Regions from separate parts of the Streptomyces sp. NPDC051051 genome, predicted to be linked through region 1. Evidence: riboswitches for the same ligand, from Rfam matches in the RefSeq annotation. Region 1 holds a riboswitch; each other region holds the start of a gene.

Region 1 (4,742 bases):
TGCGGTCGGTGTACCGGGGGGACCGGTACAAGTTCGTCGCACGGCTCAAGCGGCCTGTGGACTAGGGCCTCTCGTCGGGATCATGCCGGGCTCGCGGGCCCTGGCACCGCGCCCTGATCCAGCCTGATCCCGACGAAAGGCCCTGGGGCCTGCCGGTCATCCGTCGGAGCGACGGGACCGATATCCGGACGAGGTCTTCCGCTTCCCTTTATCCGTCACCTACATTTCGTGCGCGTTGCACGTGATCTGCTAGGGGACGGAGCCACCCGATGTCAGAAGCCCCAGAAGTGACCACAGGGCCGGTGGTGACGCCGTTGCGCGTCGTCATCGGCCTGTGCCTGTTCGCGCCCTTCGTGGCGATGCTGTGGGTCGGTTCGTACGCGAAGACCGACCCCGCGTTCATCGGCATCCCCTTCTTCTACTGGTACCAGATGCTGTGGGTGCTGCTCTCCACCGCGCTCACGGTGATCGCCTACAAGCTGTGGCAGCTCGACCAGCGCGGCCGCGCGAACCGGGGCGGGGGTGCGGCGAAGTGAAGGACGGCGTGAACGGCGTCGCACTCGCCGTCTTCATCTTCTTCTTCCTGGCCGTCACGGTCATGGGCTTCCTGGCCGCGCGCTGGCGCAGGGCCGACGACGAGCACAGCCTCGACGAATGGGGCCTGGGCGGCCGGTCGTTCGGCACCTGGGTCACCTGGTTCCTGCTCGGCGGCGACCTGTACACGGCCTACACGTTCGTGGCGGTCCCGGCGGCGATCTACGCGGCCGGCGCGGCGGGCTTCTTCGCGGTGCCGTACACGATCCTCGTCTACCCGCTGATCTTCACGTTCCTGCCGCGCCTGTGGTCGGTGTCGCACCGGCACGGGTACGTGACGACCTCGGACTTCGTGCGCGGCCGGTTCGGCTCCAAGGGGCTGTCCCTGGCCGTGGCCGTCACCGGCATCCTGGCCACCATGCCGTACATCGCGCTCCAGCTCGTCGGCATCCAGGCCGTGCTGGACGTGATGGGCGTCGGCGGCGGCGAGAACACCAACTGGTTCGTCAAGGACCTGCCGCTGCTGATCGCCTTCGGCGTGCTCGCGGCGTACACCTACTCGTCGGGGCTGCGGGCGCCCGCGCTGATCGCGTTCGTGAAGGACACGCTGATCTACATCGTCATCGCGGTGGCGATCATCTACATCCCCATCAAGCTCGGCGGGTTCGACGACATCTTCGCCAAGGCGGGCGACGCCTTCGCGCAGACCAACCCGGCGACCGGCAAGCCACGCGGTGCGCTCGCCCCGGCCGAGGCGGGCCAGTGGACGTACGCCACGCTGGCGCTGGGGTCCGCGCTGGCGCTGTTCATGTACCCGCACTCGATCACCGCGACGCTGTCCTCGCGCAGCCGTGAGGTGATCCGCCGCAACACCACGATCCTGCCGCTGTACTCCCTGATGCTCGGCCTGCTCGCCCTGCTGGGCTTCATGGCGATCGCCGCCGGAGTGAAGGTCACCAACGGCCAGTTGGCGATCCCGCAGCTCTTCGAGGACATGTTCCCGGCGTGGTTCGCCGGTGTGGCCTTCGCGGCGATCGGCATCGGCGCGCTGGTGCCGGCCGCCATCATGTCCATCGCGGCCGCGAACCTCTTCACCCGCAACATCTACAAGGACTTCATCAAGCCGGACGCCACGCCCAAGGAGGAGACCCGTGTCTCCAAACTGGTCTCGCTGCTGGTGAAGGTGGGCGCGCTGGTCTTCGTCCTCACCATGGACAAGACGGTCGCCATCAACTTCCAGCTGCTGGGCGGCATCTGGATCCTCCAGACCTTCCCGGCCCTGGTGGGCGGCCTGTTCACCCGCTGGTTCCACCGCTGGGCCCTGCTGGCCGGCTGGGCCGTCGGCATGGTCTACGGCACGTTCGCGGCGTACGGCGTCGCCTCTCCGACGCAGGCGCACTTCGGCGGCTCGTCGAAGGAGATCCCCGGCATCGGCGAGATCGGCTACATCGGCCTGACGGCGTTCGTGCTGAACGTGGTGGTGACGGTGGTGCTGACCTTCGTCCTGAAGGCGCTCAAGGCCCCGGAGGGCGTCGACGAGACGTCCCCGTCGGACTACACGGCGGACGCCGGCGACCCGGGCGTCCAGGTGGAGCTGCCGCCGGCGACGGCGGGGGCGGGAGCGGGGCACTAGCGCGGGGCGTCCCCGCCCACCACTCCCTCCACATCCCGCAGCGGGCCGCCCGGGGCACGTCGCCCCGGCGGCCCGCTGTCGTACGCGCTCGTGCCGCGAGGACGGGGCCCTGTCCCCTCGGAGTTGACGCTGCGAAGCCAGCCCGACACAACATCTGGGGGTCACGTGGCAGCCCGGCACAAGATGTATGCTCATGCTCGCTGTCGCCGCAGGGGAATCCGGTGCGAATCCGGAACTGTCCCGCAACGGTGTACGTGCGTGCGCGCATACCCATATGCGCACGCATGGTCAGTCCGAGCACCTGCCGGCAGCGCACCCGGTCCGTCCGGCTCGGGTGCCCTGACGTCCGGGCCTCGCGGAATGGGCCGGTGGACGCGACGCGCCCCGCGCTCGTGTGCCGCCCCCTGCCCTGCGCAAGGCCCCCGCCGAGCGAGGGAGAGCCCCACGTGACCATCGCGCCAGCCGAACCGGCTTCAGCAGCCCCGGAGACCGACGGTCCCGGAGCCGCACTGCTGCGGACCCTGACCGAGCTGACCGCCGACCTCCCCGACACCGACCCCGGCCGGGTCGCCGCCGCCGCGCTGCGGGGCCGGTCCGCGCGGGCGGACGAGGCGGAGCTGCGCGAACTGGCCACGGAGGCGGCCGCCGGTCTGATCTCCGAGGACCCCGCCTACTCCCGGCTGGCCGCCCGGCTGCTGACGATCGGCATCCGCGCCGAGGCCGCCTCCCAGGGCGTCACCTCCTTCACCACGTCCGTCGCCGTCGGCCACCGCGAGGGCCTGATCGCCGACCGCACCGCCGAGTTCGTGCGGCTGCACGCCGCCCGGCTCGACGCGCTGGTCGACACGGACGCCGACGACCGCTTCGGCTACTTCGGCCTGCGCACCCTGCACAGCCGCTACCTGCTGCGCCACCCGCTGACCCGCAAGGTCGTCGAGACCCCCCAGCACTTCCTGCTGCGGGTGGCGAGCGGCCTGGCCGAAGACGACACGGCGAGGTCCGTCGACGAGGTCGCCGCGCTCTACGGGCTGATGAGCCGCCTGGACTACCTCCCCTCCTCCCCCACCCTGTTCAACTCCGGCACCCGGCACCCGCAGATGTCGTCCTGCTACCTCCTCGACTCCCCCCTGGACGAGCTGGACTCCATCTACGACCGCTACCACCAGGTCGCCCGCCTCTCCAAGCACGCCGGCGGCATCGGGCTGTCGTACAGCCGCATCCGCTCGCGCGGGTCGCTCATCCGCGGCACCAACGGGCACTCCAACGGCATCGTGCCGTTCCTGAAGACCCTGGACGCCTCGGTCGCCGCCGTGAACCAGGGCGGCCGGCGCAAGGGCGCGGCCGCGGTCTACCTGGAGACCTGGCACTCCGACATCGAGGAGTTCCTGGAACTGCGCGACAACACCGGTGAGGACGCGCGCCGTACGCACAACCTCAACCTGGCGCACTGGGTGCCGGACGAGTTCATGCGGCGGGTCGACGCCGACGGGCAGTGGTCGCTGTTCTCCCCGGCCGACGTACCCGAGCTGGTCGACCTGTGGGGCGACGAGTTCGACGCGGCCTACCGCGCGGCCGAGGCCGCGGGCCTCGCGAGGAAGACCATCGCGGCCCGCGACCTGTACGGACGCATGATGCGCACCCTCGCCCAGACCGGCAACGGCTGGATGACCTTCAAGGACGCGGCCAACCGCACCGCCAACCAGACCGCCGAACCGGGCCACGTGGTCCACTCCTCGAACCTGTGCACGGAGATCCTGGAGGTCACCGACGACGGCGAGACGGCGGTCTGCAACCTGGGTTCGGTGAACCTCGGCGCGTTCGTCGACACGGCCCCCGGGGCCGCCGAGGTCATCGACTGGGAGCGGCTGGACGAGACCGTCCGCACCGCCGTCACCTTCCTCGACCGGGTCGTCGACATCAACTTCTACCCCACCGAGCAGGCGGGCCGCTCCAACGCCCGCTGGCGCCCGGTCGGGCTGGGCGCGATGGGCCTCCAGGACGTCTTCTTCAAGCTGCGGCTGCCCTTCGACTCGCCCGCGGCCAGGGCGCTCTCCACCCGGATCGCCGAGCGGATCATGCTCGCCGCGTACGAGGCCTCCGCCGACCTCGCCGAGCGCAACGGCCCGCTGCCCGCCTGGGAGAAGACCCGTACCGCCCGGGGCGTGCTGCACCCCGACCACTACGGTGTCGAGTTCGCCTGGCCGGAGCGCTGGGCGGCGCTGCGCGAGCGCGTCGCGGCGACCGGCATGCGCAACTCGCTGCTCCTGGCCATCGCGCCGACCGCCACCATCGCGTCCATCGCCGGTGTCTACGAGTGCATCGAGCCGCAGGTCTCCAACCTGTTCAAGCGCGAGACGCTGTCCGGCGAGTTCCTCCAGGTCAACTCCTACCTGGTGCGGGAACTCAAGGAGCTGGGCGTCTGGGACGCCCGCACCCGCGAGGCCCTGCGCGAGGCGAACGGCTCGGTGCAGTCCTTCACCTGGATCCCCGAGGACGTACGGGCGCTGTACCGCACGGCGTGGGAGATCCCGCAGCGCGGCCTGATCGACATGGCCGCCGCCCGCACCCCGTACCT
Region 2 (4,742 bases), on a different contig from region 1:
CTGTTCCCGGGGGACGACCCCCCGGCTTCCCCGGTCCCCCCGAAGAACCCGCGCGCGCTCATCTCGCCGACCGGCCTGCCGAGCAGCACGACCTGACTGCTCCGCTCGCCGCCCGGCTTGAGCAGCACCGGATTCATCAGCGCCGTCGGCTCGATGCGGCAGGCCTGCGCCTGCATGGCCTGCGCGCGCCCGATCTCGGCGCCCTCGCGGGTCACGAACGAGTTGAGGGACATGTTCTGCGCCTTGAAGGGCGCCACCTTGACCCCCTGCCGCACCAGCCACCGGCAGATCCCGGCGGTGACGACGCTCTTGCCGGCGTCCGAGGTGGTGCCGGCGACGAGGAGACCCCCGCTCATGACGTACGCCCCTTCGCTCTCGCCGCGAGGACACCCGCGGAGACGACGCGCGCGGCGACGGTGACGCCGAGCGCGAGCAGGCCGACGCGGCGGGAGAGCCGCGCGGCGCGTTCGATGTCGTGGGCCATGACGGGCCGCCCCCGCTCCCCGTTCAGCACGGGCCGGTGTTCCACGCGCCCGGCGTACGACAGCGTCCCGCCCAGCCGCACCCCGAGGGCACCGGCGAACGACGCCTCCACGGGACCGGCGTTGGGACTGGGATGCCTGCGCGCGTCGGCCCGCCAGGCCCGCACCGCCCCGCGCGGATCGTCACCGGCGACGGCGGCCAGGACGGCGGTCAGCCGTGCCCCCGGCCATCCGGCGACGTCGTCCAGCCGGGCCGACGCCCACCCGAAGCGGAGGTGGCGCGGCGAGCGGTGGCCGACCATGGCGTCCAGGGTGTTGACGGCCCGGAACCCGAGCAGTCCCGGCACACCGCCGACGGCCCCCCACACCAGGGCGCCCACGACCGCGTCGGAGGTGTTCTCGGCGACGGACTCGACGACCGCGCGGGCGATGCCGTCGGCGTCCAGGGCCTGCGGGTCCCGTCCGCACAGGTGCGGCAGCCGCGCCCGCGCGCCCTCGACGTCCCCCGCTTCCAGGGCCCGCCCGACGGTCCGGGCCTCCCGTACCAGTGAGGTCCCGCCGACGACGGCCCACACGGCGGCACCGGTCAACGCGACGGAGGCGGCGGGGGAGCGGCGTACGGCACGTGCGGCGAGGGCCCCGAGGGCCACGGCGCCACCGGCGCACACGGCGGTGTGCAGCGCGCCCCACCCGCGGTGGTCCCGCCACAGCACCCGTTCCACGCCGGCCGCGGCCCGCCCGAACACGGCGACCGGATGCCCCCGGCGCGGATCGCCGAGGAGCAGGTCCCCCAGGAGGCCGGCGGCGGCACCGTACGCGTAGCGGCGATCGGCACCCATCGGCTCAGCCGGCCGACGGGCCGGGCAACGACCTGGTGCTGTACCTCGAACGGCAGCCGAGCATGGCGATATGTCCTCACTCAGGGTGTCCACGCCCTGGTTCGACGAGACCGGCGACGAGAGTTCCTGGCTCCCGGGGGTGTCTACCCCGGTGACAGTGGCGGGACCGCGCCGGATTCACACCGGCTTCCTCTTCTGTCGCCGTACATGGCCCCGGCAGTCCACCACGGGCCCGGAACGGCCGTCAACTCGCTGTTGACCTGCGACGGGACAGTGTGCAGAACCCCACACACCACCGGTCACCGCCGGTCACGGCCGTCACGCACGCGTGGGGCGCGGGACGGTGGTCCGTCCCGCGCCCCACGCGCGTGTGCGTGCCGTCCGTCAGGCGACGATCAGCGAGATCCCGTAGGCCACCGCACCGGCGCACGCCGCGAAGCAGGCGTACGCGCCGGTGACGGCCAGGGTGGCGGAGCCGCCCTGGGCCGCGGCCCGCTCGCGGCGGGAGAGGCCCATGATGCCGAGGGTGAAGAGGGCCACGAGGGCCACGGTGACGACGAGACTGACGCCGAAGACGGAGCCGAGAGCCGCCCAGTCGATCTTCATGCTGCTTCTTCCTTCGTACCGGTGGGGGCGGGACTCAGACGGTGGTGACGGTGGGAGCGGCCGGGGGAGCCGGTTCCGCCGCCGGGGCGGGGATGGTGGCCGTGAGGTCCTCGGCGACCGTGCCCGCCGGAGGCGGGGTCACGGCGGCGATCGCGGTGGTGACCACGCCGGCCGGCTCCTCGTCCGCGTCGACGACGTTCGTGTGGTCGATGACCTCGCGCCGCGAGATCTTCCAGATCGCCGCGCTGGAGGCGATGAGGAACGCCGCGACGAGCGCCGTGCCCCAGTCGCCGAGGCCGGTCACGTACTCGGCGAGGGCGCCGACCAGGGCCGCGGCCGGCAGCGTCAGGCCCCAGGCCACGAACATCCGGGTGGCGGTCGACCAGCGGACGACGCCGCCCTTGCGACCGAGGCCCGCACCCATCACCGAGCCGGACACCGAGTGCGTGGTGGAGAGCGAGAAGCCGAGGTGGGAGGAGGCCAGGATGACGGTGGCCGCGCTGGTCTGGGCGGCGAAGCCCTGCTGCGGCTGGAGGTCGGTCAGGCCCTTGCCCATGGTGCGGATGATGCGCCAGCCGCCGAGGTAGGTGCCGAGCGCGATCGCCAGGCCCGCGGACAGGATGACCCACAGCGGCGGGTCGGAGTCGGGGGCGACGGCGCCGCCGGCGACCAGGGCGAGGGTGATGATGCCCATCGTCTTCTGCGCGTCGTTGGTGCCGTGGGCGAGCGAGACCAGGCCGGCGGAGGCGATCTGGCCGGTTCGGTAGCCCTTGGCGGCGGCCTTGCCGTCGGCCTTCTTGCCCAGCGAGTACGACAGCCGGGTCGCGAGCATCGCCGCGACGCCCGCGACGATCGGCGCGGCGATGGCCGGGATCAGGACCTTGGTGACGAGCACGTCGCCGTGGACCGCGCCGGCGCCGGCCGAGGCGATGGTGGCGCCGATCAGACCGCCCATCAGGGCGTGCGAGGAACTGGACGGCAGTCCGACCAGCCAGGTCAGCAGGTTCCAGAGGATCGCGCCGACCAGGGCGGCGAAGATGACCTCGGGACGGATGCCGGTCTCGTCGACGAGACCCTTGGAGATCGTGTTGGCGACCTCCACGGAGAGGAAGGCGCCTACAAGGTTCAGAACGGCGGACATGGCCACCGCGACCTTGGGCTTGAGGGCACCGGTCGAGATGGTGGTGGCCATCGCGTTGGCGGTGTCGTGGAAACCGTTCGTGAAATCGAACGCGAGTGCGGTCATTACCACAATCGCGAGGATCAGCGAGAAGCTTTCCATTTACCCAGGCAATCGTTCGAGGTCATTGGCTGGATGAACGTAGGTAACCTGAGTGAACGGAAGGTGAACTGGGGCGGGCTTCATGATGTCCACAATCGGCGGGACTCGTTCCGCTCCGCCGTGACACCCCGGACGCCGCACGGGCCCGGGTCCCGCGCCCCCTTCCCCGAGGGTCCCGGAAGGCCGCGAAAGAGACGTTCGTCACCTGGCAGGATCGCGGCATGGCAGAGCAGCGACGCGACACCGGCGACGGCATCCACGACCCCCACGACCTCCGCGGCGGGGAGGTCGCACACGCCTGGGAACAGCTCGTGGCGACGGCCCGCCGCACCGTCGCCGACCGGCTCGTCGTCGGCACCTCCGGCAACGTCTCGGTCCGCGTCGGGGAACTCGTCCTGGTCACCCCCTCGGGCGTCCCCTACGACCGCCTCACCCCGGACGACGTCACCGGCGTCGACCTCGACGGCCGGCAGGTCCTCGGCACCCTCACCCCGACCAGCGAACTGCCCATGCACCTCGCCGTCCACCGCACCACCGACGCCCGCGCCGTCGTCCACACCCACGCCGTGCACGCCACCGCCGTCTCGACCCTCGTGACCGAACTCCCGTCCGTCCACTACATGACGGCCGCCCTCGGCGGCCCCGTCCGCGTCGCCCCCTACGCCACCTACGGCACCGAGGAACTCGCCCGCAACCTCCTGCACGCCCTCACCGACCGCACCGCCTGCCTCCTCCAGAACCACGGCACCCTCACCTACGGCACCACCCTCGACCAGGCCTACGACCGCACGGCCCAGCTGGAGTGGATGTGCCACCTGTGGCTGACGGCCTCGTCCGTCCCGGGCCGCACCCCGAACCTGCTGACCGACGACCAGCTGGGGGAGGTGGCGGAACGCCTGCGGGGCTACGGGCAGAACCGCTGAGGCGACGCACCGGGACCGCCGACACGACCCCGACACCCTCGGCGGCCGGTCCCGAGGCCGGGGCGTGGCGGTACGCGGCTCCGCCGGGCGTGCGGCCACCGCCACCCGCCCGCACCCCCGGCCCCCTCCACCACTGGCCCTCGGCGGGATCGGCCAGGACACTGGACGAGTGCGCACCGTCACGGCGACCGCCGTCACCGCAGCCGCGGCCCTGGCCGCCGGCGCCGCAAGCGTGGCCGCGGGCCGCCTCGCCAGCGACGCGGCGCTGAAGGCGTCACCCGGCCGACCCCTGCCCACCGAACCCCGGCTCACCGTGCACGGCACGGCCGACGGCCAGGTGATCCTCACCCGCGACCTCGCCGCCCTGCGGCCCGGCACCTACGGACTCGCGGGCGACGGCTCCCACGCGGTCGTCGGCCCCGTCCTGGACAGCCCCCCGCACTCCGCCGACACGGTCGTACGACGTCTGGAGCGGGTCACCCACGGCACCCTCGACGCGGGCGACGCGGTGTGGCTCACCCCGAACCTGCACGTGGGCAACCCGAGCACCGCGCTCGGCCTCGACCACGCCGACATCGACGTGCCCGGCGAGCTGGGACCGCTGCCCGCG
Region 3 (4,742 bases), on a different contig from region 1:
GCGCGCTCCGCTTCCCCGCGGGCATCCCCGCCAGCACCGCCCGCAGCTCCCGCTCCCGGCGCTCCCGCAGGTCGGCCAGGAAGGCCCGCCCCCGGCCACTGAGGCGCAGCCGCAGTTCACGCCGGTCGGAGGGGCTCACCACCCGCTCCACCAACCCGGCGGCCTGGAGCCGGTCGCACAGGCGGCTCGTCGACGGCGGGGTGGAGGCCAGCGAGTCGGCGAGGGTGCGCAGGTTGATGCCCTCCTGGTGCTCCAGGACGAACAGCACGCGCAGCTGGGACGCGGACGCGGGCGCCGTCGAGGCCCGCCCCCACAGCACTTCCAGCAGCTCGGCGGCCGTCGCGGTCACCCGTGCGACCTCGTCGGGGTCCGGGCGATGGCGGAAGGCAGTCACGGTCACACTCTCGCAGGCACTGGGACGACCGTCAGCGTACTAGCGGCTCCCCCGCCCCCGGCACCCCTCGAACCCGCCGCGCCGCCCGGGCGCGCGGGACACCTCCGGCCGGCGAACCGGCCCCCGAGCGAAGGATCGGTGTTACTCCCGTCGTGGTATCCCCCGTCACGAACAGATTCGTCACCGCCGAGCGTGCCCTGCGGAAGGCGGCACCTCATGAACTGGTCGAGGCCGTCCGCCGTGCGCTGGTCGAGCAGTACGCGGCCCTCTCCGCCGAGCTGCTCATGGCCGACTACGGCCTGACGTCGCTGCAGCCGGTGGCCGGACCTCGGGACCAGGAGCCCGTGTCGGTGTACGGCAGCGCCGCGGGCCGGGCGTTCGGCGCGCAGGAGCCGTACGTCGAACCGGCCGGGAACGGGCGGGTGCGGGCGCACCTGCCGGTCTCGGTGCGCGGCGACCGGCTCGGGGTGCTGTCGGTGACGCTGCCCGAGGACGGCGGGGTGCCGGACGTGCTGGGCGAGCTGGCGGAGGTCGCGCAGGTGCTCGGGCACGAGGTGGTCGTGGCCGAGCGGGCCACCGACCTGTACCTGCGGGCCCGGCGCAGGGAACGGCTCACCCTGGCCGCGGAGATGCAGTGGCAGCTCCTCCCGGCCCGCTCCGGCACCGGCCCCGGATACGCGCTCGGCGCCCAGATGGAGCCCGCCTACGCCGTCCGCGGCGCCAACTTCGACTGGTCCGCGACGGACGACCGCCTCACCCTGTACGTCAACAACGGCATGGGGGACGGCACGGAGGCGTCGCTGCTGACGAGCCTGGCGGTCAGCGCGCTGCGCAACGCGCGACGGGCCGGCCTCCCGATCGCCGACCAGGCGGCGCTGGCCGACCAGGCGGTGCACGCCCACTACCGGGGCCGCTGCCACCTGCCGGTGCTGATGCTGGAGGTCGAAGTCGCCACGGGCCGGGCCCAGGTGGTGGACGCCGGCTCACCGCGGCTGCTGCGGCTGCGGGCGGGCACCGTCGAACCCGTCGACCTGGAAGCCCAGTTGCCGCTGGGCATGTTCGAGGAGACCGACTACGTGGCGCAGCCGTTCCAGGTGGAGCCCGAGGACCGGCTGGTGTTCGTCAGCGACGGCGTCCACGCGGTCGCTCCGCCCGGCGGAGGGACGTACGGGGACGCCGCCCTGGCCCGCGCGATCACGGCCACCCGGCTGCTGCCGGCGGCCGAGGTCCCGCGTGCCGTGCTGCGCGAACTGGCGGGGCACCGCGGCGGGTCCGTGACGGAGGACGACGCGCTCGTGGTGTGCCTGGACTGGCACGGCCGCTGACCCTCCGGATTCCCGGACCGGCACGGCCGCCGACCGACCGGTGTGTCGGAACCGACACGGCCGCCGAGCGGTGTCCGCGTGACCGCGGTGCGGCCCCGGCGCGGCCGGTGTGCGCCGGGTCGGCACCCCGCGTCCGCCGCCCGTGCGCCCCCGTTCCCGCTTGTCACCGCCCCTGTCCTCGCACTACTGTCACCACGCCTTGGTGAACGGGAAATCCGGTGTGATGCCGGTGCGGCCCTCGCCACTGTGATCGGGAAGTCCGGCTCCGGCCCTCGCGGGCAGCCACTGGGTCCTCACGGACCCGGGAAGGCGGAGCACGGGCGGTGGTACCCGTCAGCCAGGAGACCGGCCAAGGCGCGTCAACCATCCACGAGGTGCTGGAGAGGGTCTGCTGAGCCATGCACATAGCCGAGGGTTTTCTGCCTCCGGCGCACGCGGTCGCCTGGAGCGTCGCGTCGGCGCCGTTCGTCGTCCACGGAGCCCGGTCGCTCACCCGTGAAGTCAGGGAGCATCCCGAGAGCACGCTGCTGCTCGGCGCCTCCGGCGCCTTCACGTTCGTCCTGTCCGCACTCAAGCTCCCTTCGGTGACCGGGAGTTGCTCGCATCCCACCGGCACCGGCCTGGGCGCCGTCCTGTTCCGGCCGCCGATCATGGCCGTGCTGGGCACGATCACCCTGCTCTTCCAGGCCCTGCTGCTCGCGCACGGTGGCCTGACCACGCTCGGCGCCAACGTGTTCTCGATGGCGATCGTCGGACCGTGGGCCGGATACGGCGTCTACCGCCTGCTGCGGCGCTACGGCGTGCCGTTGATGGTCACGGTGTTCGCCGGCGCGTTCGTCGCCGACCTGTCCACCTACTGCGTGACCAGCGTGCAACTGGCGCTGGCGTTCCCCGACCCGAGCAGCGGGTTCCTGGGCGCGCTCGGCAAGTTCGGGTCCATCTTCGCCGTCACGCAGATCCCGCTGGCCGTGAGCGAGGGGCTCCTCACCGTCCTGGTGATGCGTCTCCTCGTGCAGTCCAGCAAGGGCGAACTGACCCGGCTGGGCGTGCTGGTGACCGGGGGCCGGAACCGGAAGCCGGACACGACCGGGGCGGTGGCCCGGTGAAGCGGAACACCAAGATCAACCTCCTGCTGCTGCTCGCCGTGCTCGCGCTCGCGGTGCTGCCGCTGGCCCTGGGTCTCGGCGACCACAAGGAGCAGCCGTTCACCGGCTCCGACAGCGAGGCGGAGACGGCGATCACCGAGCTGGAGCCGGACTACGAACCGTGGTTCTCGCCCCTGTACGAGCCTCCGTCCGGGGAGATCGAGTCGGCGCTGTTCTCCCTCCAGGCGGCCCTGGGCGCGGGCGTCCTCGCCTACTACTTCGGGGTGCGCCGTGGCCGCCGCCAGGGCGAACTGCGGGCGCTGGCCCGCCTGGAGGAGAAACAGGACGGGGCCGAGGCGCGGGACGACGTGAGCACGCCCGACGCCGGGAAGTCTCCGCAGGAACGGGTCTGATCGGACGTGCTGCCGATCGACGCGGCGGCGCACGGCAGTCGCTGGCGCCACCGTCATCCCGTGGACAAGGCCGTGCTGGGGCTCGGCCTCACCCTGCTCGCGATCTCCCTGCCGCCCTGGCCGGGCGCGGCCCTGGTGCTGGTGACGGCACTCGCCCTGCTGCTGGGTCCGGCGGGGGTGCCGCCCCGCCGGCTGTGGCGCGCCTACCGGGTCCCGCTGGGCTTCTGCGCGACGGGCGCGCTCACCCTCCTCGTCCAGGTGGGCGGGCCCGACGGGTTCGTGTCCCCGGCCGACGGTGGCCCGGTGCGGGCCGGGGAGCTGATGCTGCGCACCTCGGCCGCCTCACTCGGCGTGCTGCTGTTCGCGTTCACCACGCCCATGTCGGATCTGCTGCCCCGCCTGGTGAGGGCAGGCGTGCCCGCGCCGGTCGTCGACGTCGCCCTGGTGACGTACCGCATGAGCTTCCTGCTGCTGGACTCGATGCGCCGGATCCGGGAGGCGCAGGCGGCCCGGCTCGGGCACACCGGCCGGGCCGCCGAGTGGCGTTCGCTCGCCGGGCTCGGCGCCACCGCGTTCGTGCGGGCCTTCGACCGGGCGGCGCGGCTGCAGGCCGGGCTCGCCGGGCGCGGTTACGACGGCACCCTGCGCGTCCTGGTGCCCGAGGCCCGTGTCTCCGCCCGCTTCACGGCGGCCGCGGCCGCCCTCCTGGTGGCTCTGGCCGCCCTCACCCTCGTCCTGGAAAGGCCCCTGTCATGAGCGAGCTGGTCGCCCTGCGGGGTGTCTGCTTCGGGTACGAGGACGGCCCGGCCGTGCTCGAGGACCTCGACTTCACGGTGCGCGCGGGGCGCGCCCTCGCCCTGCTCGGCCGCAACGGCAGCGGGAAGACGACCCTGATGCGACTGCTCAGCGGCGGACTGCGCCCGCGCACCGGCACGTTGACGGTCGAGGGACGGCCGGTGGGGTACGACCGCAAGGGGTTGACCCGGCTGCGGACGACCGTGCAGCTGGTGGTGCAGGACCCCGACGACCAGCTGTTCGCCGCGTCCGTCGCCCAGGACGTGTCGTTCGGGCCGCTGAACCTGGGGCTGCCCGACGCCGAGGTGCGGGTCCGGGTGGACGAGGCGCTCGCCGCGCTGGACATCACCGCCCTGGCCGACCGGCCCACTCACCTGCTGTCCTACGGGCAGCGCAAGCGGACCGCGATCGCGGGCGCCGTCGCGATGCGGCCACGCGTGCTGATCCTCGACGAGCCGACCGCCGGGCTCGACCCGGACGGCCAGGAACGGCTGCTCACCACGCTGGACGGGCTGCGCGCGTCCGGTACGACGGTGGTGATGGCCACCCACGACGTCGATCTCGCCCTGCGCTGGGCCGACGACGCGGCCCTGCTCACCCCGTCCGGCGTGCACACCGGTCCGGCGGACATCTCGCTGGCCCGCACGGACCTGCTCCGCGAGGCGGGCCTGCGCCTGCCCTGGGGCATCGCGGTCGCCCGACTGCTCGCCGGTCAGGGCCTGTTGTCCGA

What was found. A riboswitch is a leader RNA that binds a small molecule or an ion and turns the genes downstream of it on or off. The one in region 1 is predicted to bind cobalamin.
Region 2: it holds a riboswitch for cobalamin, as region 1 does, so the genes downstream of both, AB0N31_RS24280 (cobalamin biosynthesis protein) here and AB0N31_RS06230 (ribonucleoside-diphosphate reductase subunit alpha) in region 1, are expected to answer to the same signal.
Region 3: it holds a riboswitch for cobalamin, as region 1 does, so the genes downstream of both, AB0N31_RS29635 (energy-coupling factor ABC transporter permease) here and AB0N31_RS06230 (ribonucleoside-diphosphate reductase subunit alpha) in region 1, are expected to answer to the same signal.

Annotation. Positions count from the first base shown of each region.
Region 1 is NZ_JBFBCB010000005.1:185,339-190,080, forward strand. It holds gene AB0N31_RS06215 (GntR family transcriptional regulator) at 1-65, shown strand, start outside; gene AB0N31_RS06220 (DUF3311 domain-containing protein) at 270-536, shown strand; gene mctP (monocarboxylate uptake permease MctP) at 533-2,167, shown strand; cobalamin riboswitch at 2,348-2,491, shown strand; gene AB0N31_RS06230 (ribonucleoside-diphosphate reductase subunit alpha) at 2,614-4,742, shown strand, end outside.
Region 2 is NZ_JBFBCB010000034.1:32,962-37,703, forward strand. It holds gene AB0N31_RS24275 (cobyric acid synthase) at 1-356, opposite strand, end outside; gene AB0N31_RS24280 (cobalamin biosynthesis protein) at 353-1,321, opposite strand; cobalamin riboswitch at 1,422-1,554, opposite strand; gene AB0N31_RS24285 (hypothetical protein) at 1,706-1,927, opposite strand; gene AB0N31_RS24290 (inorganic phosphate transporter) at 1,962-3,209, opposite strand; gene AB0N31_RS24295 (class II aldolase/adducin family protein) at 3,431-4,132, shown strand; gene AB0N31_RS24300 (alpha/beta fold hydrolase) at 4,302-4,742, shown strand, end outside.
Region 3 is NZ_JBFBCB010000050.1:24,774-29,515, reverse strand. It holds gene AB0N31_RS29645 (MarR family transcriptional regulator) at 1-400, opposite strand, end outside; gene AB0N31_RS29640 (PP2C family protein-serine/threonine phosphatase) at 547-1,719, shown strand; cobalamin riboswitch at 1,903-2,088, shown strand; gene AB0N31_RS29635 (energy-coupling factor ABC transporter permease) at 2,118-2,825, shown strand; gene AB0N31_RS29630 (energy-coupling factor ABC transporter substrate-binding protein) at 2,822-3,217, shown strand; gene cbiQ (cobalt ECF transporter T component CbiQ) at 3,224-3,973, shown strand; gene AB0N31_RS29620 (ATP-binding cassette domain-containing protein) at 3,970-4,742, shown strand, end outside.